One region of the Streptomyces sp. GS7 genome, then DNA from elsewhere that is predicted to be linked to it. Evidence: riboswitches for the same ligand, from Rfam matches in the RefSeq annotation. Region 1 holds a riboswitch; the other holds the start of a gene.
The links. A riboswitch is a leader RNA that binds a small molecule or an ion and turns the genes downstream of it on or off. The one in region 1 is predicted to bind glycine.
Positions count from the first base shown of each region.

Region 2: it holds a riboswitch for glycine, as region 1 does, so the genes downstream of both, gcvP (aminomethyl-transferring glycine dehydrogenase) here and gcvT (glycine cleavage system aminomethyltransferase GcvT) in region 1, are expected to answer to the same signal.

Region 1 covers NZ_CP047146.1:7,433,871-7,445,503, reverse strand. Annotated here, with positions in the region: gene GR130_RS32275 (M56 family metallopeptidase) at 1-327, opposite strand, end outside; gene GR130_RS32270 (BlaI/MecI/CopY family transcriptional regulator) at 324-734, opposite strand; gene GR130_RS32265 (DedA family protein) at 849-1,568, shown strand; gene GR130_RS32260 (phosphatase PAP2 family protein) at 1,674-2,330, shown strand; gene GR130_RS32255 (phosphatase PAP2 family protein) at 2,327-3,073, shown strand; gene GR130_RS32250 (hypothetical protein) at 3,222-3,518, shown strand; gene GR130_RS32245 (L-serine ammonia-lyase) at 3,695-5,077, opposite strand; gene glyA (serine hydroxymethyltransferase) at 5,333-6,592, opposite strand; gene gcvH (glycine cleavage system protein GcvH) at 6,644-7,021, opposite strand; gene gcvT (glycine cleavage system aminomethyltransferase GcvT) at 7,167-8,294, opposite strand; glycine riboswitch at 8,328-8,445, opposite strand; glycine riboswitch at 8,446-8,541, opposite strand; partial or broken gene GR130_RS41700 (AAA family ATPase) at 8,820-9,437, shown strand; gene GR130_RS32220 (enhanced serine sensitivity protein SseB) at 9,726-10,568, shown strand; gene GR130_RS32215 (enhanced serine sensitivity protein SseB C-terminal domain-containing protein) at 10,631-11,422, shown strand.
Region 2 covers NZ_CP047146.1:3,284,186-3,295,818, reverse strand. Annotated here, with positions in the region: gene GR130_RS14320 (glutamate-cysteine ligase family protein) at 1-451, opposite strand, end outside; gene GR130_RS14315 (hypothetical protein) at 1,016-1,612, shown strand; gene GR130_RS14310 (DUF5999 family protein) at 1,938-2,144, shown strand; gene gcvP (aminomethyl-transferring glycine dehydrogenase) at 2,225-5,110, opposite strand; glycine riboswitch at 5,300-5,397, opposite strand; gene GR130_RS14300 (PRC-barrel domain-containing protein) at 5,500-5,895, shown strand; gene GR130_RS14295 (DNA polymerase IV) at 5,805-7,238, opposite strand; gene GR130_RS14290 (MerR family transcriptional regulator) at 7,305-7,910, opposite strand; gene GR130_RS14285 (bifunctional nuclease family protein) at 8,096-8,569, opposite strand; gene ftsR (transcriptional regulator FtsR) at 8,623-9,369, opposite strand; gene GR130_RS14275 (FHA domain-containing protein) at 9,386-10,222, opposite strand; gene GR130_RS14270 (DUF881 domain-containing protein) at 10,353-11,330, opposite strand; gene GR130_RS14265 (small basic family protein) at 11,336-11,633, opposite strand, start outside.

The DNA.
Region 1 (11,633 bases):
GGCGCGGTGGCGCAGCGCGCGGCGGATGACGGCGATCGCGCAGCAGGTCAGCAGCGCGCCGGCCACCGAGGCGGCCGGCACGGTCACGTCCGCGTCGCCGCCCAGCAGCGACAGCGAGAGATGGCCGAAGGCGGCGACCGGCGGCAGCCACAGCGCCCCGGCGGCCAGCAGCAGGCCGAGCGCGGCGGTCGTGCAGGCGGCCAGGGCGGCGGCGCAGCCGGTGAGCAGCCAGGCCGCGGCGCGCGGCGGCAGCGACTCGGCGAGCCGGCGGGCGGCCGGCACCGCGAGCAGCGGCATCAGCAGCGGGATCCAGACGGCGAAGATCATGGCGCGGCCCCGGGCAGCGGGCCGCCGGCGCCGTCGGCCTCGGCGTCGTCCAGCAGCGAGCGCAGCAGCTGCTCGTCCTCGGTGGTCAGCTCCGAGACGAAGCGGGCGAGCGCGGTGCCGCGGTCGTCCTGCTTGTCGAGCTCGCTGCGCATCCGCCGGGCGGTCAGTCCCGCGGAGTCGTGTATCGGCGAGTAGGCGAAGCCGCGGCCCGCCCGGGTGCGGGACACCGCCCCCTTGTCGTGCAGCCGGGTGAGGATGGTGGTGACGGTCGTACGGGCGAGCCGGCCGCCCACCGCGCTCTGCACCTCGGCGGGGCTCAGCGGGCCCTCGGCCGCCCAGAGCGCCGCCAGCACGCCCGCCTCCAGCTCACCGGCCGGGCGCCGCTGCACGGGTGATGTCTCCGACATGGAACGCCCTCCACCTTTCCGTCGTCTACAGTTCTGTAGACCGTCTACGGGGCTGTAGACGGTGGGGTCGGCCGCTCGGCAGGCCCGGAACCCATTATGGGAGGGGCCACCGACATGGCCGTAGCCGCCGCAGATCTCCACCTGGGTGCGGTCACCCAGGCGGTCAACATCCTCGACGCCGGCTCACTGCTCGCCGCCTTCGGCGCCCTCGGAGTCGCCGTCGTCCTCTTCGCCGAGACCGGGCTGCTGGTCGGCTTCCTCCTGCCCGGCGACTCGCTGCTGTTCACCGCGGGACTGCTGTGCGCCCCGGGCGTCGGCGGCGCCGTCCACCTCTCGCTGCCCCAGGTCCTGGTGTCCGCCGTCGTCGGCACGCTCGCCGGATCCCAGACCGGCTTCTGGATCGGCAGGCGCGGCGGCGGCGCGCTGCTGGCCCGCGGCCGTTCCCGCAAGCTCCAGGACGGCGCCGCCCGGGCCGAGGAATACCTGGAGCGCTACGGCCACGCCAAGGCGATCATCCTGGCCCGCTTCGTGCCCGTCGTCCGCACCGTGCTCAACCCGCTGGCCGGCGCCCTGAACGTGCCCACCCGCACCTTCACCCTCTGGCAGATCACCGGCGGCCTGGTCTGGACGTTCGCCCTCACCCTCGCCGGATACGCCCTGGGCTCGTCCGTCCCCAACGTCGACCGGTACCTTCTCCCGGTCGTCGGCCTCGTCGTGATCGCCTCGCTGACCCCGCTCGCCCTCGAAGTGCTGCGTTCCCGCAAGCGGCGTCCGGGCGCCGAACAGGGCACCGAACCGGTCGCCGAATCCGGCACCGCGCCTCCGGCACACTGAAGGACCCGGCACACTTGCTGAAGCACGCGGCCGGCCCCGGCTTCCCGAAGGCCGTCCCGTCCCCAGCCCACGCACCACGTAGCGACCCGCCAAGGAGAAACCCCAGTGACCGACCTCGCCTTCGGCGGAGCCTCGATCGACGGCGGCCTGTACACCTCTGTGACCGGCTTCGCCCAGGAGATGCCGCACTTCCTGAACGTCCTGGTCTCCGTCTGGACCGACTTCGGCCTCGGGATCTTCGCGGTCCTGATGCTCGTCGGCTGGTGGCGGGCCCGCCAGCGGCTCGGCGGCAGCTCCCGCCGCCGGCTCGACCCCGGTGAGATGCGGCACACCGCCCCCGTCGCCATGGCGAGGGCACTGGCCGTCCCCGTGATCGTGGTCCTCGCCTACGTGGCCAACGACGTGGTCAAGGCGTTCTTCCACGAACAGCGCCCCTGCCAGACCATCCACACCGTCACCGTCGAGGCGTGCCCCCCGCTGGGTGACTGGTCCTTCCCCAGCAACCACTCGGCCATCGCCGCCTCCGCCGCGGTGGCCCTGATCCTCCTGGACCGCCGGCTCGGCTGGATCGCCGTCCCGGCAGCCCTCCTGATGGGCGCCTCGCGCGTCTGGGTCGGTGCCCACTACCCGCACGACGTCCTTGTCGGACTGATCGTCGGCGCCCTGGTCGCCGCGGTGCTCATGCCGCTCGCCCGGCGCGCCGCCCCGCTCGTCGAACGGCTCCGCGACACCTCGCTGCGCCCCCTGGTGTCCGCCAGGTGACGACGCCGGGGGCGGACCCGGCACCGGGGCCCCGGCCGGGCCCCGGTCCGGAGCGCGCACCGCGCCCCGGACCGGCACCGGCCCGCCCGCTCGCCGTCGCGGCGGCGGCCGCGGCCCTCTTCGCCGCCGCGGCCACCGTCATGGCCGTACGCGACGGAGCCCCGCTCGCCCCCGAACTGGCCGCCCTCCACTGGAGCACGGCCCACCGCGGGGAGCCGCTGCGCTCCCTGGCCCGCGCCCTGACGACGACCGGCACCGGCGTCGTCCCGTACCTGATGGCGGTCCTCGCCGGACTGCTGGCCGGCCGCACCTGGCGCGGCCGGCGCCGCGCGGTGACGTGGGCGGTGGTCGTGCTGGCCGCCGGCCAGGCGATCCGCTACGGCCTGATGGAACTGCTCGCCCGCCCCCGCCCGCCGGTCGCCGACTGGGCCGCCGGGGCAACCGGCTACTCCTTCCCCTCCGGCCACTCCACCACCTCCGTACTGGCCGCCGGCATCCTCGCCTGGGGCGTGCTGCACCGCACCCGCCCCCGCGCCGGCCGCCTCTGGTGCGCCCTGCTCGCCCTCTGGGCCGCCGGCGTCGGCCTCACCCGCGTCTACCTCGGCGTCCACTGGGCCGGCGACGTCCTGGCCGGCTGGCTCCTGGCCACCGCCCTGCTCGCCGCCGCGCTCCTCCTGGAACCGCTGGTCGGCGCCCGCCGGGCCCGGGGCGCGCCGGAAGCTCCCCCCTCCGCTTGTCCATGAATCGCTGACGAACGGCCCAGGTCTTCGCCAAGGCCGCATGGACGCCCGGCACGCCGAGCACCACTGTCCTGGGTACCGGCGACCGGGGAGCGCTCACCGGCACCTGAGCCGATTCACCGTGCACCACCGCGTGACAGGGGGGACAGCAATGGATCATTCGCTTGACGTCCCGACGGCCGGCCGTCCGGCCGCCTGGGGCGATCCCCGCGGCCGCTGCGCCGCCGCCGCGGTCGCCGACCCGACCCCGTGCGAGGGCCCGCGCGACGCCGCCACCATCGTCGCCCGCGACGGCAGAGAGGTCGCCGGCTGCGTCCACCACTGCGCCCGCCTCCTGGCCGGCCTGGACGGCGCCCGCGTCCACCCGTTCGTCCCGTCCGCACAGGCCCTGGACATCTACTCCCGGGCCCGCGAACTCCCGCCCTTCGCCTGGGAGATCGGCAGATAGCCCGGCCCGTGCAGCCGGCCGGACGCCCCCGGACGCCGGCCGGCGCCCCGCCGCCCGGGCGAACTCCTCGCCCCGGAAGGCCGGTTGCCCCGCTCCGTGCGGGACGGTGCCGACCGCCGGGGCCGCGGCGAGGTCGTCAGTCCGTCGACCGAGCGGCCGGCCCCGGAACGGCCGGGTCAGCACTCGATGATGTTCACCGCCAGCCCGCCCCGGGCCGTCTCCTTGTACTTGACGCTCATGTCGGCGCCGGTCTCCTTCATGGTCTTGATGACCTTGTCGAGGGAGACGTGGTGGCGGCCGTCGCCGCGCAGGGCCATGCGGGCGGCGGTTACGGCCTTCACGGCGGCCATGCCGTTGCGTTCGATGCAGGGGATCTGGACGAGGCCGCCGACGGGGTCGCAGGTGAGGCCGAGGTTGTGTTCCATGCCGATCTCGGCGGCGTTCTCGACCTGTTCGGGAGTGCCGCCGAGGACTTCGGCGAGGCCGCCGGCGGCCATGGAGCAGGCGGAGCCGACCTCGCCCTGGCAGCCGACCTCGGCGCCGGAGATGGAGGCGTTCTCCTTGAAGAGCATGCCGATGGCGCCGGCGGCGAGCAGGAAGCGGACGACGCCTTCCTCGTCGGCTCCGGGGACGAAGTTGGTGTAGTAGTGCAGGACGGCGGGGATGATGCCGGCCGCGCCGTTGGTGGGGGCGGTGACGACGCGGCCGCCGGCGGCGTTCTCCTCGTTGACGGCCATGGCGTAGAGGGTGACCCATTCCATGGCGCGGGCGGCGGCATCGCCTTCGGCGCGCAGGGCGCGGGCGGCGTTGGCGGCCCGGCGGCGGACCTTCAGACCACCCGGCAGGATGCCCTCACGGGACATCCCGCGCTCGACGCAGCCCTGCATGACCCGCCAGATCTCCAGCAGGCCGGTGCGGATCTCCTCCTCCGTCCGCCACGCCTTCTCGTTCTCCAGCATCAGGGCGGAGATCGACAGGCCGGTCTGCGAGGAGAGGCGGAGCAGCTCGTCGCCGGTGCGGAAGGGGTGCGTCAGGACGGTGTCGTCGAGCTTGATGCGGTCCTGGCCCACCGCGTCCTCGTCGACGACGAAGCCGCCGCCGACCGAGTAGTAGGTCTTCTCCAGCAGGGGTGCGCCGGCGCCGTCGTAGGCGAACAGCGTCATGCCGTTGGCGTGGTACGGCAGCGAGCGGCGGCGGTGCAGGACGAGCTGGGTGGACTCGTCGAAGGCGATCTCGTGGGCGGTGCCTATCTCGGCGCCGAGGAGGCGCAGGCGGCCGGTGGTGCGGATGCGTGCGACCTCGTCGTCGGCGGTTTCCACGTCGACGGAGCGGGGCGAGTGGCCTTCGAGGCCGAGGAGGACGGCCTTGGGGGTGCCGTGGCCGTGGCCGGTGGCACCGAGGGAGCCGAAGAGCTCGGCGCGTACGGAGACCGTCTGGGCGAGCAGACCGTCCTTCTTGAGCCGGCCGGCGAACATCCGGGCGGCGCGCATGGGGCCCACGGTGTGCGAGCTGGAGGGGCCGATGCCGATGGAGAAGAGGTCGAAGACGGAGATGGCCACGGGGGCGGACTCCTTTGTCTGCTCGTGATGGATGGTGGAGCAAGTCGGGCAGGAGGGGTGTTTCCGTCCCGACTGTCGAGCGTAACCCGCTCGGGTGGTGCTGCCGCCGGACGGTGGGCGTCGGGCGGATGTCGGCGGGAACAACGGAGGAATCCGGGCAGCAGGGCGCGAGCCCGGGGCCGGTGGCCGGCCCCGGGCTCGCCGCCCGCCACGTCCCGGCCCGCGAACGGGCCGGTGCTCACGCCATGAGACGCGTCACAGGGACGGGTAGAGGGGGTACTTCTCGGCGAGCGCCGTGACCCGGGCCTTGAGGGCGTCGCGGTCGTAGGTGGGCTTGAGGGCTTCCGCGATGATGTCGGCGACCTCGCGGAAGTCGTCGGCCTGGAAGCCGCGGGTGGCCAGCGCGGGGGTGCCGATGCGCAGGCCGGAGGTGACCATCGGCGGGCGGGGGTCGTTCGGGATGGCGTTGCGGTTGACGGTGATGCCGACCTCGTGGAGGCGGTCCTCCGCCTGCTGACCGTCGAGCTCGGAGTCGCGCAGGTCGACCAGGACGAGATGGACGTCGGTGCCGCCGGACAGGACCGAGACGCCGTACTCCTTGACGTCGTCCTGGACGAGGCGCTCGGCGAGGATCTTGGCGCCTTCGAGGGTGCGCTGCTGGCGCTCCTTGAACTCCTCGGAGGCGGCCACCTTGAAGGAGACGGCCTTGGCAGCGATGACGTGCTCCAGGGGGCCGCCCTGCTGGCCGGGGAAGACCGCGGAGTTGATCTTCTTGGCGAGTTCGGCGGTGGAGAGGATGACGCCGCCGCGGGGGCCGCCGAGGGTCTTGTGGGTGGTGGTCGTCACGACATGGGCATACGGGACCGGGGACGGGTGCAGGCCCGCGGCGACGAGGCCGGCGAAGTGGGCCATGTCGACCATGAGGTAGGCGCCGACCTCGTCCGCGATGCGGCGGAAGGCGGCGAAGTCGAGCTGGCGCGGGTAGGCGGACCAGCCGGCGACGATGAGCTTGGGGCGGTGCTCCTTGGCGAGGCGCTCGACCTCGTCCATGTCCACGAGGTTGGTCTTCTCGTCGACGTGGTAGGGGACGACGTTGTAGAGCTTGCCGCTGAAGTTGATCTTCATGCCGTGGGTGAGGTGTCCACCGTGGGCGAGGTTGAGGCCCAGGATGGTGTCGCCCGGCTTGATCAGCGCGAACATGGCGGCGGCGTTGGCCTGTGCGCCGGAGTGCGGCTGGACGTTGGCGGCCTCGGCACCGAAGAGGGCCTTGATCCGGTCGATGGCGATCTGCTCGACGACGTCGACGTGCTCGCAGCCGCCGTAGTAGCGGCGGCCGGGGTAGCCCTCGGCGTACTTGTTGGTGAGGACGGAGCCCTGGGCCTCCATGACGGCGACCGGAGCGAAGTTCTCCGAGGCGATCATTTCGAGGGTGGACTGCTGGCGGTGCAGCTCGGCGTCGACGGCGGCGGCGACGTCGGGGTCGAGCTCATGGAGGGAGCTGTTGAGAAGCGACATGAGATCTTCCTGGAGGATCGGGAGGGGTGCGAAGCTCCGGCAGGGGCGGGCTCAGCCGGCGGCGAAGGCGGTGTACTCGTCGGCCGTGAGCAGGTCTTCCGGCTCGCCGCTGACCTTCACCTTGAACAGCCAACCGCCCTCGAACGGGGCGGAGTTCACCAGCGAGGGGTCGGCGGCGACGTCCTCGTTGACCTCCGTGATCTCGCCGTCGACGGGGGAGTAGAGGTCGCTGACCGACTTGGTCGACTCCAGCTCACCGCAGGACTCGCCCGCGGTGACCGTGGCGCCGACCTCCGGGAGCTGCACGAAGACGACGTCGCCGAGCGCGTTCGCCGCGTGCTCGGTGATGCCGACCGTCGAGACGCCGCCCTCGGCGTCCGACAGCCACTCGTGCTCCTTGCTGTAGCGCAGCTGCTGGGGGTTGTCCATGGTTCGATTCTCCTGTACGCGAGGGTGTGGTGGTGACGGGGGTCGCCCCTGGCGAGGCCGGGGGAGGGTCGTGCCGGGAGAGGCGCGGCGGTGCGCCGCTGCCGCTTCCGCGGCCGGTGAACCGTTACTGCGGCGCGGCCGACCGCTACTTCTGCCGCTTGTAGAAGGGCAGCGCGACGACCTCGTACGGCTCATGGCTGCCACGGATGTCCACCCGGACACCCTCGGTGCCCGGCGTGGCGTAGGCCGCGTCGACGTACGCGATGGCGATCGGCCTGCCGAGGGTGGGGGAGGGCGCCCCGGAGGTGACCTCGCCGATGACCGTGCCGTCGGCCGCGACGACCGGGTATCCGGCGCGCGGCACCCGGCGGCCCTCGGCGATCAGGCCGACCAGCTTGCGCGGCGGTGCGGTCTCGGCGCGCTCGGCCGCCGTCGCCAGCGCGGCGCGGCCCACGAAGTCCCCGCCGTTGGTGGTCTTCTCGAACTTCACCACCCGGCCCAGACCGGCGTCGAACGGCGTGGTGGCGGAGGTCAGCTCGTGCCCGTACAGCGGCATACCGGCCTCCAGGCGCAGCGTGTCGCGGCAGGACAGTCCGCAGGGGACCAGGCCCACCGAGGCGCCGGCCTCGGTCAGCGCCTCCCACAGGGCGACCGCGTCCGCCGGCCGGACGAACAGCTCGAAGCCGTCCTCGCCGGTGTAACCGGTACGGGCGATCAGCGCGTCCACGCCGGCGACCTTGCCGGGCAGGCCCGCGTAGTACTTGAGCCCGTCCAGGTCGGCGTCGGTGAGCCCCTTGAGGATGCCGGGGGACTCCGGGCCCTGCACCGCGATCAGCGCGTAGGCGTCGCGGTCGTCGCGGATCGCGGCGTCGAAGCCGCCGGCCCGCTCGGTCAGCGCGTCCAGCACCACCTGGGCGTTGGAGGCGTTGGCGACGACCATGTACTCCTGGTCGGCGAGCCGGTAGACGATCAGGTCGTCGAGGATGCCGCCGTCGGGCGCGCAGATCATGGTGTAGCGGGCACGTCCGGTGGCGACGCCGCCGATGTTGCCGACCAGCGCGTAGTCGAGGAGGTCGGCGGCCCGCGGGCCGCTGACGGTGATCTCGCCCATGTGGGAGAGGTCGAAGAGGCCGGCGCGGGTGCGGACCGCGACATGCTCGTCGCGCTCGCTGCTGTAGCGCAGCGGCATGTCCCAGCCGGCGAAGTCGGTCATGGTCGCGCCGAGCGCGCGATGGGTGGCATCCAACGCGGTGCGGCGGGGGGCTTCAGTCATCGTTCCGGGCTCCCAGGCATGGGTGACAAGACGGTCTCCCCATCTGTCATCGGAACCTGAGAGGTTCACCGGGATCCCGCGAACGGACCCGGTTTGCACCTTGGGTGGAGCCGCGCCTGCAACCGGGCACTGGCTCGCTTTTCAGATCTGCCTCGCCCGCGCGGTATAGGGGCCTGAGAGATTCAAGGGAGGACTTGCTCCTTCGGCGCCCCGCCGTGGTGGCCGGGGACTCTCCCGCGCGGGTTCAAGCGGCCGGTATGGAGTTGGCAGCGCACGAGTGACCAGAGGTGTGCCCGTGGCGGCCACATCATTACACGGGATCGCCGGATAAAGGAGCCCTGGTCGTCGCCCCGTTCCGGTCGGCTCCGCCGGGCCGCCCGCGCGGTTCCGGAACCCGCCGGGTGCGCGGCGCCTCCGGCGGCGGCCGTCGGGCGGCGGCCCGGTGCGCCGTCAGCCCGGCGCCCGCCACCTCGTCGGATCGGGCAATCGCCTTGATGGGCATTACCTTTTCTTGACACTCTGCGGGTGCGGCTCCGGTCCCGAACCGGAGCCGGAACCGGACCGGGAGGGGTGTTCACGGTGCACAGGGGAGCGGCACACGCGGCCACTTCGGGCAGTGCGCCCTCGGCCCCGGTGGACGCAGCCCGGCTCCAGCTCCCGCCCCGGACCCGGCGCCGCCCGCCGTCCGTCCCGCAGTCCGGTCGCCGCCCCCGGACCACCGACCTCCGGGGCGCCCGCCCGGTCCGCCGCACCGCCGAACTCCGTTTCCCGCCCGGGGATCTGGTCGTGGTCTCCGGCCTGCCGGGCAGCGGCAAGAGCACCCTGATGCGGCGCCTGGTGCCGCGGCTGGACGCGCGCGGCGCCGCGGTCCACCGCATCGACTCCCAGGACGCCCGGGAGCGCTGGGAACGCGGCCGGCTGCACCGGGTGCCGTACGGCCTGTACCGCCCGCTGGTCCGCGCGGCGCACTACCTCGCACTGCGCCGGGCGCTGCGCTCCGGCGGCAGCGTGGTGGTGCACGACTGCGGGACGCTGGTGTGGATGCGCCGCTGGATCTCGCGGACGGCCCGGCGCGGCAGCCGGGGGCTGCACCTGGTGCTGCTCGACGTGCCGCCGGAGGTGGCGCCGAGCGGCCGGCGGACCCGCGGGCGCGGGGTGTCCCGGTACGCCTTCGCCCGCCACCGCAAGGCGGTACGGCGGCTGGTGGGCGGCGCGGAGGCGGACCGGCTCCCGGCGGGCTTCCGTTCCGCGGTACTGCTCGACCGCCGGGCGGCCGGCACGCTGGAGGCGGTCGGCTTCGACCGACGGGGGCGGCCGGTGCGCGTACGGCCGCCGCCCTCGCTCCTGTGTGCGGCTCCGGCTGCGGTCGTTGCCGGACCTCCCGCTAGTGTCGTTGGCCAGAAAGCGCGCGGTCGGCAATGGGTGGGTGACATGGACTATCCGGAGAACTATCCGGGGAACTTTCCGGCTCCGGGGGACTTCCCGGACCAGGGGATTCCGCAGCTGGCCTGGCCGGCGAACGAACTCGAAGAGGTGCTGGCCGCATCGGTCGGGCATCCGGAGGCGGGCGGCCGGATCGTCGAGGTGCTGGGCCGCAGCCGGGTGTGGGTGCCGCTGCCCAAGGGCGGTGGCCCGGACAGTGCGGGCTTCGGGGCGGCCGGCCTCGATGTGCCGACCGTGGAGATCGGCGGGGCCGCGTACGTCCCGGTCTTCAGTTCCGAGCAGGAGTTCATGAAGGTCGTCGGGGCGCATATGGGCTTCACCGTCGCGCCCGCCCGGGAGTTCGCCCGCGGGCTGCCGCCGCTGGTGGGCATCGCGGTCAACCCCGACGGCACGGTCGGGGTCCCGCTGCCGCCGCCCGCGGTGGCCGAACTGTGCCGGGCCGGGCGTGCGGAGCAGGCCGGCGGTCTGCCGAGCGGCGCCCGGGTGCGGCTCTTCGAACCGGACTGGCAGGACGAGCCGGTGGACTTCCTCGCCGCGGCCGGACTGGAGTTCTCCGGTGCCGGAATTGTCGTGACTGCCCGGCGCGCCCTGGCAAGTGTCGAGGGCGACACGCCCGCGCTGTTCGTCGGCGTGCAACTCGACGTGCCCGCCGAGCGGCTGCACGACGGCAGCGCCCGCGAGGAGGCGCTGGCGGCCCTGGGACGTGCGCTCGGTGCGGTGCCGGTGCCCTGGCCCGTCCAGCTCGTCCTGCTCGACATCGCCCAGGGGGATCCGGTCGCCGACTGGATGCTGGAGCGCGTGCGGCCCTTCTACGCACGGGACCACTCGTAAGCTGGTTGGATGACGGGCGGGCGCACCCTCACGTGCCCTGCTGACAGAAGGGACGGGACCACGTGAGCGCGGGTGCGCATCAGGGAGCCGCGGCGGCCGGCCAGGTCGAGCAGATGCTGCGACAGGTCTCGCCCGGCCGCTACGACGCCTACGAGGCGCTGTTGCACGCGCTCGCCCAGAGCCAGGTCTGGATGCTCCTCTGGCACGGCCGCGCCGGGATGCCCGACGCCCAGTACGGGAACATGGAGGTCGACGGGCTGGGCTACGCCCCCTGCGTGACCTCCGCCGCCGAACTCGCCGCCTCCGGCTGGAACCGCGACCACGAGCTGGTCACCGGCACGGAGATCGCCGCCTCCCTCTTCCCCGACCGCTGGGGGCTGTGGCTGAACCCGCACGCGCCCGGCGGCGGCGTCGGCGTGCCCTGGCTCGATCTGCGGCGGATCGCCGGCGGCCTCGACCGGCTGCCCGCCGGTCCGCTGCGGATCTCCGAACCGGCCGTCGACATCCCGCAGTTCTACGCCCTGCTCGCCCAGAACGCCCACCGGACGCCCGCCGTGCGGTCGTTGCGCCGGGCCTGGGTGCAACCCGCCCTCGGTGCCCCGTATCTGGCGATCGGGCTGGATCTGTACGACACCGGCCAGCTGTCGGTGGATTCGGTGCGGTTGATGATCCAGCAGTCGATGGGTGCCGTTCCGGACGGTCTGCCCGTTTCGACCGTCGCGATGAACGACGAGTTCGACCCGGTCGGCATGTGGATGCGGGCCTGCGCGCGCCCCTTCTTCGACCGCGACGGCTATGCGCAGCCGCCCGCTCCCGGACCGACCTACGGTTACGGATACCCGCGTTCCTACTGACGCCGGCGGGCCTTCCCGGCGCCGCCGCGGGCTGCCGTACTTGGCTTGAATTCCCCCTGTCCGTACGGAAGTTGGACCCCTGTCGGAACCCCCTTCGGGCCTCCTTTCGGTCCGGTCAGCCCGCACCGTTGTTCGTATAACGGAAGGTCGTGGGCCAGATCACAGTTGTGCATCCATTCCCCGCGGGGGCTGGTGAGTGATCGCCGGTCGG
Region 2 (11,633 bases), 4.1 Mb from region 1:
GCACATAGCGGTCGTTCGCGGAGAGGCTGGAGGCGGTGAGGTCACTGGCGTGCAAGGTCGGCAGGATGCCGATCATCACGATGCGGGCGGCGAGCTCGCGGGCCTTTCTTTCCGCATAGCCGAGGCCCGTGCGGAGTTCCTCGGCGAGTTGGTCCAGAACACGTCCGGACAATCGGTGCGGGGTGATGTTGACCTCAAGATTGCACTGGGCGAGTTCCGTCTGGAAATCGCCGCTGGCGATGCGTTCCAGCACCTGCGAGTTCAGCATGCGCGGCAGCCCGTCGGCGCCCGCCAGATTCAGCTCGATCTCCAGCCCCATGAGATTCCTGGGTCGATCGAACCGCTTCTCCGCCAGCATCCTGCGCAATCCCGCCAGACAGTCGTGCAACTTTCTTCGATAACGCTCCCGGTCCGCCAGGTCGATCCCGTCCGCGGCGACCTTCTCCCCCATCGAAGGGTCCCTTCTAGAGTGAACGACCCGCTGCCACGGGCTGCTTGGGGCCGCCCCCGGCACCCCGGGGCACGCGCTACGGTCGATGATGCCCCGGCAATCTGATCGATAACGCCTCACGACCATGACGGTACGGTTAGTCTGACGAGTACCGGGCGCCGGGCATTTTCCTCGGGCATATCTCCATGGCCAGCGCCCTCCGCAATTCGCTCGTAAAAAACACCGACGTGATCCGGCCTACCGCATCACCGAGAAATTACGAGGTGGCATCTCCCCGGCCCGACACAAAGCGGCGGAAACCACCCGGAGCAAGGGGCCGGATTCCGCCTTGCCGGAAATCCGCAAGGCGAGTAGCCGAAACACTTCCAGAACATATGTCGTATAAACTTCGCTGGCGAGGCAGAGATGTGGCGCCAGCGTGGCGGTGTTCCCACCGGTACTCCGGCACCGCGGCCGGCCGTGCCGGTCCGCAGCCGCGGTCAGCCCTGCTCTGACCCCGCCCGCAGACAGCGACGTCCGCACTTCCCCGCTCCACCGTGTCTCCGAAGCGAGAGGCGACCCGCCATGCCGCTGCACATCCCGCCTGCCCCTGCGCCCGCCCTGCGCAGCATCCTCACCGCCCTCAGCTCCCCCACCGCCATCCGCGAGGCCCCCACCTCCGCGCTGCGCGCCCATCAGGGACCGCTGAGCCCCGACCACCCGCTGCCCGTGCACGTCTGGGACGACATCAGCCAGGCAGGCCCGCCGCGCACCCGCCTCGCCGGCTGGCGCTTCCTGGTCCGCGGCGGGGAGCGCGCCCTGGCGACCGCCGAGGCCCGGCTCACCGCGGACGGCTGGACGTTCTCGCGCTTCTGCGACGGCCCCTATGTCGGCGCGACCGAACGAGCCCTGCAGCAGGCGGAGTCGCTCGCCGCGCCGTACCAGCCGCGGCTGCTGTCCGTCCCGGAGCTGTACATGCTCACCCTGTGGCTGCACCACGACACCACCGCGGACGGCGCCGACGGCATGCCCGCCCCCGGTGACCTCCTGGTGCCGCTGGCCCCCGCCCCGCCGGGGATCGCCCCGCACCTCCCGCAGCGCCTGGCCGACCTGCTCCCCCGCCTCGCCCGCCGCCTCGCCCCCGCTCCCGCCCCCACCCCGCTGCTCCGCGAGCCGGCCTGACCGCCGCACCCCCCTCGTACGCCCGCGTACGCCCGCACCGCCGCCCGGCGCCCCGTGGCCCTTCCCTGCCGCGGGGCGCACCGCGCTGCCCACCCGCGCGGGCCCGCCCGCCGATACCACTCCCAACCCCCCGGGAGTCGCGCTCATTTGGGAGCAACCGCCCGCACGGGTGATGCGTCAGTATCGAGTGTGTACCGCTGCTGCGAAATCCCTGCGGAAACACCTCCGTAGGGCAAGACTGGGACCGACAGGAAACGGGGGAGCGGCCATGACCACCTCAGCGAGCCGCACGACGTTCACCACACCGCAGCGAAAGACAATTCCCATGTGCCAGCATCAACCGCCATGCCCGTCAGCGGAATCCACCGACCGGGAGGCCGCCCAACTGGTGGCGCACCACCCCGAGCAGGGCTGGAGCCTGCTCTGCAACGGCGTCCTGCTCTTCGAGGACACCGGTGAGCTGCTGCCGAACGGCCAGGTCATCGCCCCGCACCGGCCGCTCGGCTCCGCCCGGGTCACCGCCGCCGCCTGATCCGCGGCCACCCGACACGTACCACGCACGTACAACAGGGCCCCCGGCATCGCGCCGAGGGCCCTTGATGTTGCCGTGGATCAGCCGTCGTACTCGTCCAGCGGGGGGCAGGAGCAGACGAGGTTGCGGTCCCCGAAGGCACCGTCGATCCGGCGCACCGGCGGCCAGTACTTGTCCGCGGCGTCCACCCCGGCAGGGAAGACGGCCTCCTCGCGGCGGTAGGCGTGGCTCCACTCGCCGGTCAGCGCACCCGCGGTGTGCGGGGCGTTGCACAGCGGGTTGTCGTCCTTGTCCCACTCCCCCGAGCCGACCTTGTCGATCTCCGCGCGGATGGCGATCATCGCGTCGCAGAAGCGGTCCAGCTCGCCCAGGTCCTCGCTCTCGGTCGGCTCGATCATCAGTGTGCCGGCCACCGGGAAGGACATCGTCGGGGCGTGGAAGCCGTAGTCGATGAGCCGCTTGGCGACATCGTCGATGCTCACGCCGGTCGCCTTGGTCAGCGGCCGGACGTCGATGATGCACTCGTGCGCGACCAGCCCGCCGGGCCCGGTGTAGAGCACGGGGTAGTGCGGTTCCAGGCGCTTGGCGACGTAGTTGGCGCTGAGGACCGCGACCTGGGTGGCGCGCTTGAGGCCCTCGCCGCCCATCAGCCGGACGTACGCCCAGGAGATCGGCAGGATGCCGGCCGAGCCCCAGGGGGCGGCGGAGATCGGCCCGACACCGGTCTCCGGGCCCGCGGTGGGCTGCAGCGGGTGGTTGGGCAGGTACGGCGCCAGGTGGGCGCGGACGCCGACCGGGCCGACGCCGGGGCCACCGCCGCCGTGCGGGATGCAGAACGTCTTGTGCAGGTTGAGGTGCGAGACGTCGCCGCCGAACTTCCCCGGCTCGGCGAGGCCGACCAGGGCGTTGAGGTTGGCGCCGTCCACGTAGACCTGACCGCCGGCCTCGTGCACCGTGGCGCAGATCTGGGTGATGTGCTCCTCGAACACGCCGTGGGTGGACGGGTAGGTGACCATCAGGACGGCCAGCTCGTCGCGGTGCTTCTCGATCTTGGCGTGCAGGTCGTCGGCGTCGACCTCGCCGTCGTCACCGGTCTTGACGACGACGACCTTCATGCCGGCCATCACGGCGCTGGCCGCGTTGGTGCCGTGCGCCGAGGACGGGATCAGGCAGACGGTGCGCTGCTCGTCGCCGTTGGCGCGGTGGTAGGCGCGGACGGCCAGCAGCCCGGCGAGTTCGCCCTGCGAGCCGGCGTTGGGCTGGATGGACACCTTGTCGTAGCCGGTGACCGTGGCCAGCCGCTCCTCCAGCTCCTGGATGAGCGTGAGGTAGCCCTGCGCCTGGTCGGCCGGCGCGAAGGGGTGCAGCTGCCCGAACTCGGGCCAGGTGACCGGCTCCATCTCGGTCGTGGCGTTCAGCTTCATCGTGCAGGAGCCGAGCGGGATCATGCCGCGGTCCAGCGCGTAGTCCTTGCCGGCCAGCGTCCGCAGGTAGCGCAGCATGGCGGTTTCGGAGCGGTGCTGGTGGAAAACCGGGTGGCCGAGGTAGTCGTCGGTGCGCAGCAGCGGCTCCGGCAGTGTCTCGACGACCGCCGCGTCCAGCCGCTCGATGTCGCCCCGCACCCCGAAGGCGCCCCAGACGCCGGTCAGCTGGGCGCGCCCGGTGGTCTCGTCGCAGGCGATACCGACCAGGTCCGCGTCGACCTGGCGGAGGTTGACCCCCGCCTCACGGGCCGCGGCGACGACCTCGGCGGCACGGCCGGGAACCCGCGCGGTCAGCGTGTCGAAGTACGCGTCGTGGACCAGCTCCACCCCGCCGGCCCGCAGGCCCTCGGCCAGGATGGCCGCGTAGCGGTGGGTGCGCCGGGCGATCGCCCGCAGCCCGTCGGGCCCGTGGTAGACCGCGTACATCCCCGCCATGACGGCGAGCAGCACCTGCGCGGTGCAGATGTTGCTGGTGGCCTTCTCCCGGCGGATGTGCTGCTCACGGGTCTGCAGCGCCAGCCGGTACGCCTTGTTGCCGTCCGCGTCGACGGACACCCCGACCAGCCGGCCGGGCAGGCTGCGGGCGAACTGCTCGCGTACGGCCATGAAGCCGGCGTGCGGGCCGCCGAAGCCCATCGGAACGCCGAAGCGCTGGCTGGTACCGACCGCGATGTCCGCGCCCAGCTCACCCGGCGAGGCCAGCAGGGTCAGGGCCAGCAGGTCGGCGGCGACGGTGACGACCGCCCCCAGCTCGTGGGCCTGCGCGATCACGGCCCGCGGGTCGCGCACCGCGCCGGACGCGCCCGGGTACTGCAGGAGCAGGCCGAAGACCCCGCGCTCGGCGATCTCCGCCGGAATGCCGCCGGACAGGTCCGCCACGACGACCTCGACGCCGGTCGGCTCGGCGCGGGTCCGGATCACGGCGACGGTCTGCGGCAGGCAGTCGGCGTCGACCAGGTAGACGCCCTGCTTGACCTTGCCGACCCGGCGGGAGAGGGCCATCGCCTCGGCGGCGGCGGTGCCCTCGTCCAGGAGGGAGGCACCGGAGGTGGGCAGTCCGGTCAGCTCGGCGACCATCGTCTGGAAGTTCAGCAGCGCCTCCAGCCGACCCTGCGAGATCTCCGGCTGGTAGGGCGTGTACGCCGTGTACCAGGACGGGTTCTCCATCACGTTGCGCAGGATCACCGGCGGGGTGAACGTGCCGTAGTAGCCGAGTCCGATCATGGACGACAGGACCTGGTTGCGGTCGGCCAGACCGCGCAGCTCCTCCAGGACCTCGGCCTCGGTACGGGCGCGCGGCAGGCCCAGCGCCTCCGCGCTCTTGATCACGTCCGGGACGGCGGCGGCGGTCAGCTCGTCCAGCGAACCGAAGCCGACCTGCGCGAGCATCTTGGCCTGCGCCTCGTCATCGGGGCCGATGTGCCGGCGCTCGAAGGGGGTGCCGCGCTCCAGCTCGGTCAAGGAGATGCGATTGGTGGTCATCTGCGGGGGCCTCCTGGTCAATGCGACCTACGAGGGGCACCACGGCGCTGGTGCCCGGACGGCCTCCCCCTCTGTCATCTCAACCTGAGAGCTTCACCGGTCCGCGGGATGCGGCCCGGTTTTCACCGTCGGTGAGGAGGGGTTCCGGCTTGGTGGCTGACCGTGACCCGCCCTGCTTTCCAGAGTGACCTCACCCACGCGGTACGTGTGCCTGAGAGATTCCGGGGAGGATTTGCTCCTTCGGCGCCCTGGTCGCGAACGACAAAGGACTCTCCCGCATGGGTTCTGCGGCCAATCGCCAGCCTACCAGCGCACTGCTGGAACGATCCTTCGAGTGGCCGAGGCATGAAATGTGCCGTTTCGTAGTTGTCACAAGGCAGTTGCGACCAATTGGAGGGACCGTGCAAGCCGATATCGATCCCCGGAGCCTCATCGGCCGCAAAGCGTTCGACCGGAACGGCGCGAAGATAGGCACCATCGACGAGGTGTACCTCGACGATGCGACGGGTGAACCGGAGTGGGCCGCGGTGCGCACCGGCCTCTTCAGCCGCGATGCGTTCGTCCCCCTGGAACCCAGCGAAATGGTCGGCGACAGCCTGCGCATTCCCTATGACCGCAAGCTCATCAAGGATGCCCCGGACTTCGGCGTCGGCCGGCACCTCTCCCCCGAGCAGGAACTCCAGCTCTACCACCACTACCGCCTCGATATCTCCTCCCCGGTCTCGGACTCGCTGTCCTCGGCCGGCGACTCGGACTTCGGGCGGATCGCCGGCGCCGACGACTGATCAAGGTCACCCGGCAGCGGCAGCGGCTCCCCCGGCCGCAGCGCCGGATCGTCGACGGCGAAGGTCCGCACCCGCCCGGGTGCGGACCCCGGCGTCTCGAACCGTACGGTCACCCGCCCCACCCCGCTGCCCTGCACCCACCCGGCGCCGAACTCCTCGTGGACCACGTCCAGCCCCGGATGCCACCGCCGCGGCAGCTCCTCCCCCGGCTCCGGCGCCGCCTCCGCCTCCGACTCGGCAGGCCCGGCGTGCTCCTCCGCCTGCCGCTCCGTGGCGATCTGGGCGAAGAGATCCTCCTGCGTGAAGTCCGCCAGCCCGCTCACCCCCACGCCCAGCAGCCGCACCCCGCCGGTGGTGTCCACCGTCTCCAGCAGCCGCACGGCCGCCTCCCGCACGACCGCGGGGTCGTCGGTGGGCCCGCGCAGCGTCTCGGACCGGGTGAGCGTCGAGAAGTCGTAGTTCCGCACCTTGATCACCACCGTGCGCCCGGACCGCCCGGCGGCCCGCAGCCGCTCCACGCACCGGTCGGCCAACCGCAGCACCTCGTTGCGCACCCGCGTCCGGTCCGTCAGATCGACCTCGAAGGTGTCCTCGACCGACACCGACTTCGCGTCCCGCTCGGCCACCACCGGCCGGTCGTCCTGCCCCAGCGCCATCGCGTACAGCCCCATGCCGTGCGCCCTGCCCAGCAGCCGCACCAGCTCCGCCTCACCGGCCTCCGCGGTCTCCGCGACCGTGTGGATCCCGCCCCGGCGCAGCGCCTCGGCCGTGGCCGGCCCGACCCCCGGCAGCGTGCGCACCGGCATCGGCCCCAGCAGCTCCCGCTCCGTGCCGGGCTCGATCACCACCAGGCCGTCCGGCTTCGCCTGCTCGGACGCGATCTTGGCGAGCATCTTGGCGCCCGCCAGCCCCACCGACCCCGTCAGCCCCGTGGCCGCCCGGATGTCCCGCCGCAGCTGCGCCCCCACCGCCCGTACCGCGGCCGTCTCCGGCGCGACCCCACCCGCCTCCAGGTCCACGAACGCCTCGTCCAGGCTCAGCGGCTCCACCAGCGGCGACAGCGCCCGCAGCAGCTCCATGACCGTTTCACTCACCTGGCGGTACAGGGTGAATCGCGGGCTGAGATAGGCGGCGTTGGGGCACAGCCGGCGTGCCTGCGCCGTCGGCATCGCCGAGCGCACCCCGAAGACCCGGGCCTCGTACGACGCCGTCGCCACCACCCCGCGCGGCCCGATCCCGCCGACGACCACGGGCTTTCCCCGCAGGCTCGGCTTGGCCGCCTGCTCGGCGGAGGCATAGAACGCATCCATGTCCAGATGCAGGATCGTCGGCGCACGTCTCACACCACCGATGCTGCCGCACACCACTGACAATCGGCCCGACCCGGGCCCGGGACCCCGTACGCGCCGTCAGCCGGCCCGGTTGCGCCGCCGCGCCAGCTCGTCGTGCGGGTTCTTCCCGACCAGCGTCTCGCCGGTGTCCACACGCTCTCCGTGGAGCTGTGACAGCGCGCCCTCCACGTCCCGCCACACCACGCCGACCGCGATGCCGAAGACCCCCTGGCCTCCCTGCAGAAGATCGACGACCTGATCGGGCGAGGTGCACTCGTAGACCGTCGCGCCATCGCTCATCAGCGTCATCCGCGTCAGATCCGCCAGCCCCCGCGAACGCAGGTGCTGCACCGCGGTGCGGATGTTCTGGAGCGAGACCCCGGTGTCCAGCAGCCGCTTGACGATCTTCAGGACGACGACGTCCCGGAAGCTGTAGAGCCGCTGCGTGCCGGACCCGTACGCGGGCCGGATGCTGGGCTCCACCAGACCGGTCCGCGCCCAGTAGTCGAGCTGCCGATACGTGATGCCCGCCGCCGCACATGCGGTCGGTCCGCGGTAGCCGATGTTCTCCGGCTCGCGGTCCCCCGACATCGCGGCGGCCTGTACGGGACCGCGGTTCGCTGCCGCGCCCGAGTGGAGCGGCAACGCCCCTTCCGCCGCCGTACCGTCGCCGGTGATTGCCACGCCGCCCTCCGTCCTCCACGTCCCGGACGGGACCTGCCCTATCGACGGTATGCAGTCACCCGGGGTGCGTCAACGATCGCCGCGCTCGCCACGCCGAGTGATAATCACCCTACGAGTGGTTTCTCGTGACTTGCCACGGGGAAAGGATTGCAGGTTGGCCGGAAACAGGCGTTCGGCTGGCCGAGTCACTGGTTACTGGTGCCGAAGTCCTCGGGCGAGATCTGGTCGAGGAACTCGCGGAACTTCTCCACCTCGTCCTCCTGCTCGTCCGGAATCGCGATCCCCGCGTCGTCCAGCACACCGTCGGTACCGAAGATCGGTGTTCCCGTGCGCAGCGCCAGCGCTATGGCATCGGACGGCCGGGCACTGACCTCGACGCCGCTGGCGAAGACCAGCTCGGCGTAGAAGACCCCTTCGCGCAGATCCGTGATGCGGACCTGCGTCAGCTCCTGGCCCACCGCTTCGAGCACGTCCTTGAAAAGGTCGTGCGTCAGCGGCCGGGCAGGGACCATGCCCTGCTGGGCGAAGGCGATGGCGGTGGCTTCCCCTGGCCCGATCCAAATGGGCAAGTAACGGTCGCCTCCCACCTCCCGCAGGAGCACGATCGGTTGGCTGGAAGGCATTTCCACCCGGACACCCACGACGTCGAGCTCGTTCACACAGCAACCCTAGGACGTGCCCGGCAGGTTTGGGTAGTCGGGCAGTCGTTTGCTCACGGCAGACGGACCCGCAGAGCACTCTGCACCAGCGCCGCGTGAAGCCGTACGGACAGCGTGGCCAGCTCTCTGACGGTGGCCTCGGCATGCGCCCGGGTCTGAGGGTTGCGGTGCCGCCGAAGGGGTGCAACGACCTGCTCGACCAGACCGGCCTCGCGCTCGGCCGCCGCCTTCACGGCACGCAGATGCCGCGGCTCCAGACCGAAGCGGCCCAGCTCCGCGACCAGTTTGGCGACGGCGACGGTCTCGATGTCGTATCCGCCGTCCTCATGCGCGACGATGAGTCCGTACGACTCCCAGTCGGCGAGCGCCGCCTCGTCCACGTCGGCGGCGGTCAGCAGCTCCGCCCGGCCGATCCGGGCCGCCGGCGGGCCCTCCTCGTCCGGGTCGGACACGCCCTCGGCCAGGTCCCGGGACGGCGCCGGAGCCGGGAGCGGCACCTGCTCGCCCCGCTCCAGGGCATCCAGATGCTCCCGGATGACCTTGAGCGGCAGATAGTGGTCCCGCTGCATGCGCAGCACGTTCGCCAGGCGCTCGACGTCGGCCGCCGTGAATTTGCGGTACCCGGAAGGCGTGCGCTTCGGCTCGACGAGCCCCTCGGCCTCCAAGAAGCGGATCTTGGAGATCGTGACCTCGGGGAACTCCTCGCGCAGCGCGTTGAGCACCGTGCCGATGCTCATCGGCTTGCGGTCCGAGGAGGCGGTGCCGGCGGAACCGGCACCGCCTGCCGGTGTATGGCGCATATGCCTTCCCTGGCGGTCAGATACCGACGCCCCGCTGGCTCGCGTAGAAGACCAGGCGGTACTTGCCGATCTGCACCTCGTCGCCGTTGGCGAGGACGACCGAGTCGATCCGCTCACGGTTGACGTAGGTGCCGTTCAGGCTGCCCACGTCGGTGACCGTGAAGCGGCCGTCCGGGCCGCGGCGGAACTCCACGTGGCTGCGGGAGACCGTCACGTCGTCGAGGAAGATGTCGCCCTGCGGATGCCGGCCCGCCGTCGTCAGCTCGCCGTCCAGCAGGAAGCGGCTGCCGGAGTTCGGCCCCCGGCGGACGACCAGCAGCGCCGAACCCAGCGGAAGGGCGTCGACGGCCGCCTGCGCCTCAGGGGACAGCGACGGCGTCAGATTCTGCCCCGTCGCCTCCGCGTCGTACGCCTCGATCCCCGAGATGGAGATCGTCGAGGTCGTCTCGGAGGCGCGCTCGGGCTGTGCGCCCGGACGCAGCGGCGCACCGCAGTTGGAGCAGAACCGGCTCGCCTCGGCGTTCCGGTGCCCACACCTCGTACAAACCGGCAAGGCCAACCCTCCACCCGTGCGTGAGGTTGATGGTTCCTGGGAACCTATGCGGCCGGACCCGGAGGGGTCAACAGAACCCGCGCCGTGCCCCCCGGACGGACCGCCGACCTCGTCACGGAAGAGCGGACGGTCCTCGGCCGCGCCGCTCTCCTCGGGCTGGCGCGTCGCGCGATGCCGCGCGGAGCCGCTGCCACCCTCCTGGCGGGCGCTCTTGCCGAACAGCTTTGCAAACAACTTCACGGGCGATTCCCCTTGTACGAAACAGACCCGCCCGTGGGGCAGGACGAACCCTCGATGCACACACCGGCCGATCCGGACATCCTGTGAACGTCCGTGGCCTTCAGACAGTTTCCCTCACACACCACACGCACGGTGCGTCGACCCCCCGCTACGTCATGCCCTCCCCGGGCCATCACCATACGTAGATGCCTCACTGCGATGACGACCGAGCGTAGTCAGGCCGCTTCGCCTCCCGCAAGGCGTCCACAACGATCTTCTCCTCACGGGTCACAGACACCTTGGCCTGCTCCTTTTCCAGTGTCTGGACCACTCCGCCAGGGATGTTCAGCGCCGGCTCCAGGTCCTCCGGCTTTCCGATGACCTTGAATCGGTACGGCTGCGTGACGCGCTTTCCGTCGACCTCCACCCCGCCCCGGAGGTCCGAGAAGTAGGTGTTCGCGACGACCCGCACGCCATTGACCTGGATGGCCTCGGCTCCGGCCGCCCGCAGCTCCTGGATGGTGTCGAGCAGCTTGTCCGCCTCCACGGAGTGGTGCGGATCGTCGATGGTCAGGTTGATGCCGGGGCCCTGCGTCGCGACGGTCCCGGCCAGCACGCCCAGCTGCGCTTCCTTCTCCACGGTCTGCTTACGGGCCTCCTCGGCCTGGTCCGAACTGTTCTCCAGTTCGGTCTTCTGCCCTTCCAGGCGCCGCTGCTCATCCGTCAACCGCTGGGAGCGGTTGTCCAGTTCGTCCAGGATGCGTACCAAATCCTCTTGGCGCGCGCCCCGCAGCGCACTGCTGTCACTCGTGGAACGTACCTGAATCGCGAGGCCGAGACCCAGAATGAACAGGAGCAACGCAACGATCAGTTGAGCCCGGGTCAGCCGCGGCGGCCACAGACCGGCCACGAGACGCTGCCGGCCGGTCAGCGGCTCCGACGGATTCCCCTCGTCCGCCGCGGCGCCAGAGGCGCCCTCATCCGCCCGTTTGGCGCCACTCTGCCCCGCCTCGTCCGATTCCTCGTCGGAGCCCCGGTGTTCGGCACCCGCACCCGCCTCCCCCGTGGGCGTGCGGGGGCTCTCCGGCGGCATCGGGCGCCGGTCGGCGGGACCGCGCTCCGGACCGGCCTTGCGCTCGGGATACGGCTCGGACTTCTTCTCCGGCTCCGGCGTCTCCTCCGTACCCATCCGCCTCACGCCCTGAAGACGTGCCGGCGGATCGCGGCGGCGTTGGAGAAGATCCGGATACCCAGCACGACCACGACACCGGTGGAGAGTTGGGCACCGACGCCCAGCTTGTCGCCGAGGAAGACGATCAGCGCCGCGACCACCACGTTGGACAGGAAGGAGACGACGAAGACCTTGTCGTCGAAGATGCCGTCCAGCATCGCGCGCAGACCGCCGAACACGGCGTCCAGCGCTGCCACGACGGCGATCGGCAAGTAGGGCTCGACCACCGTCGGCACCACAGGTCGAACCACGAGTCCGACC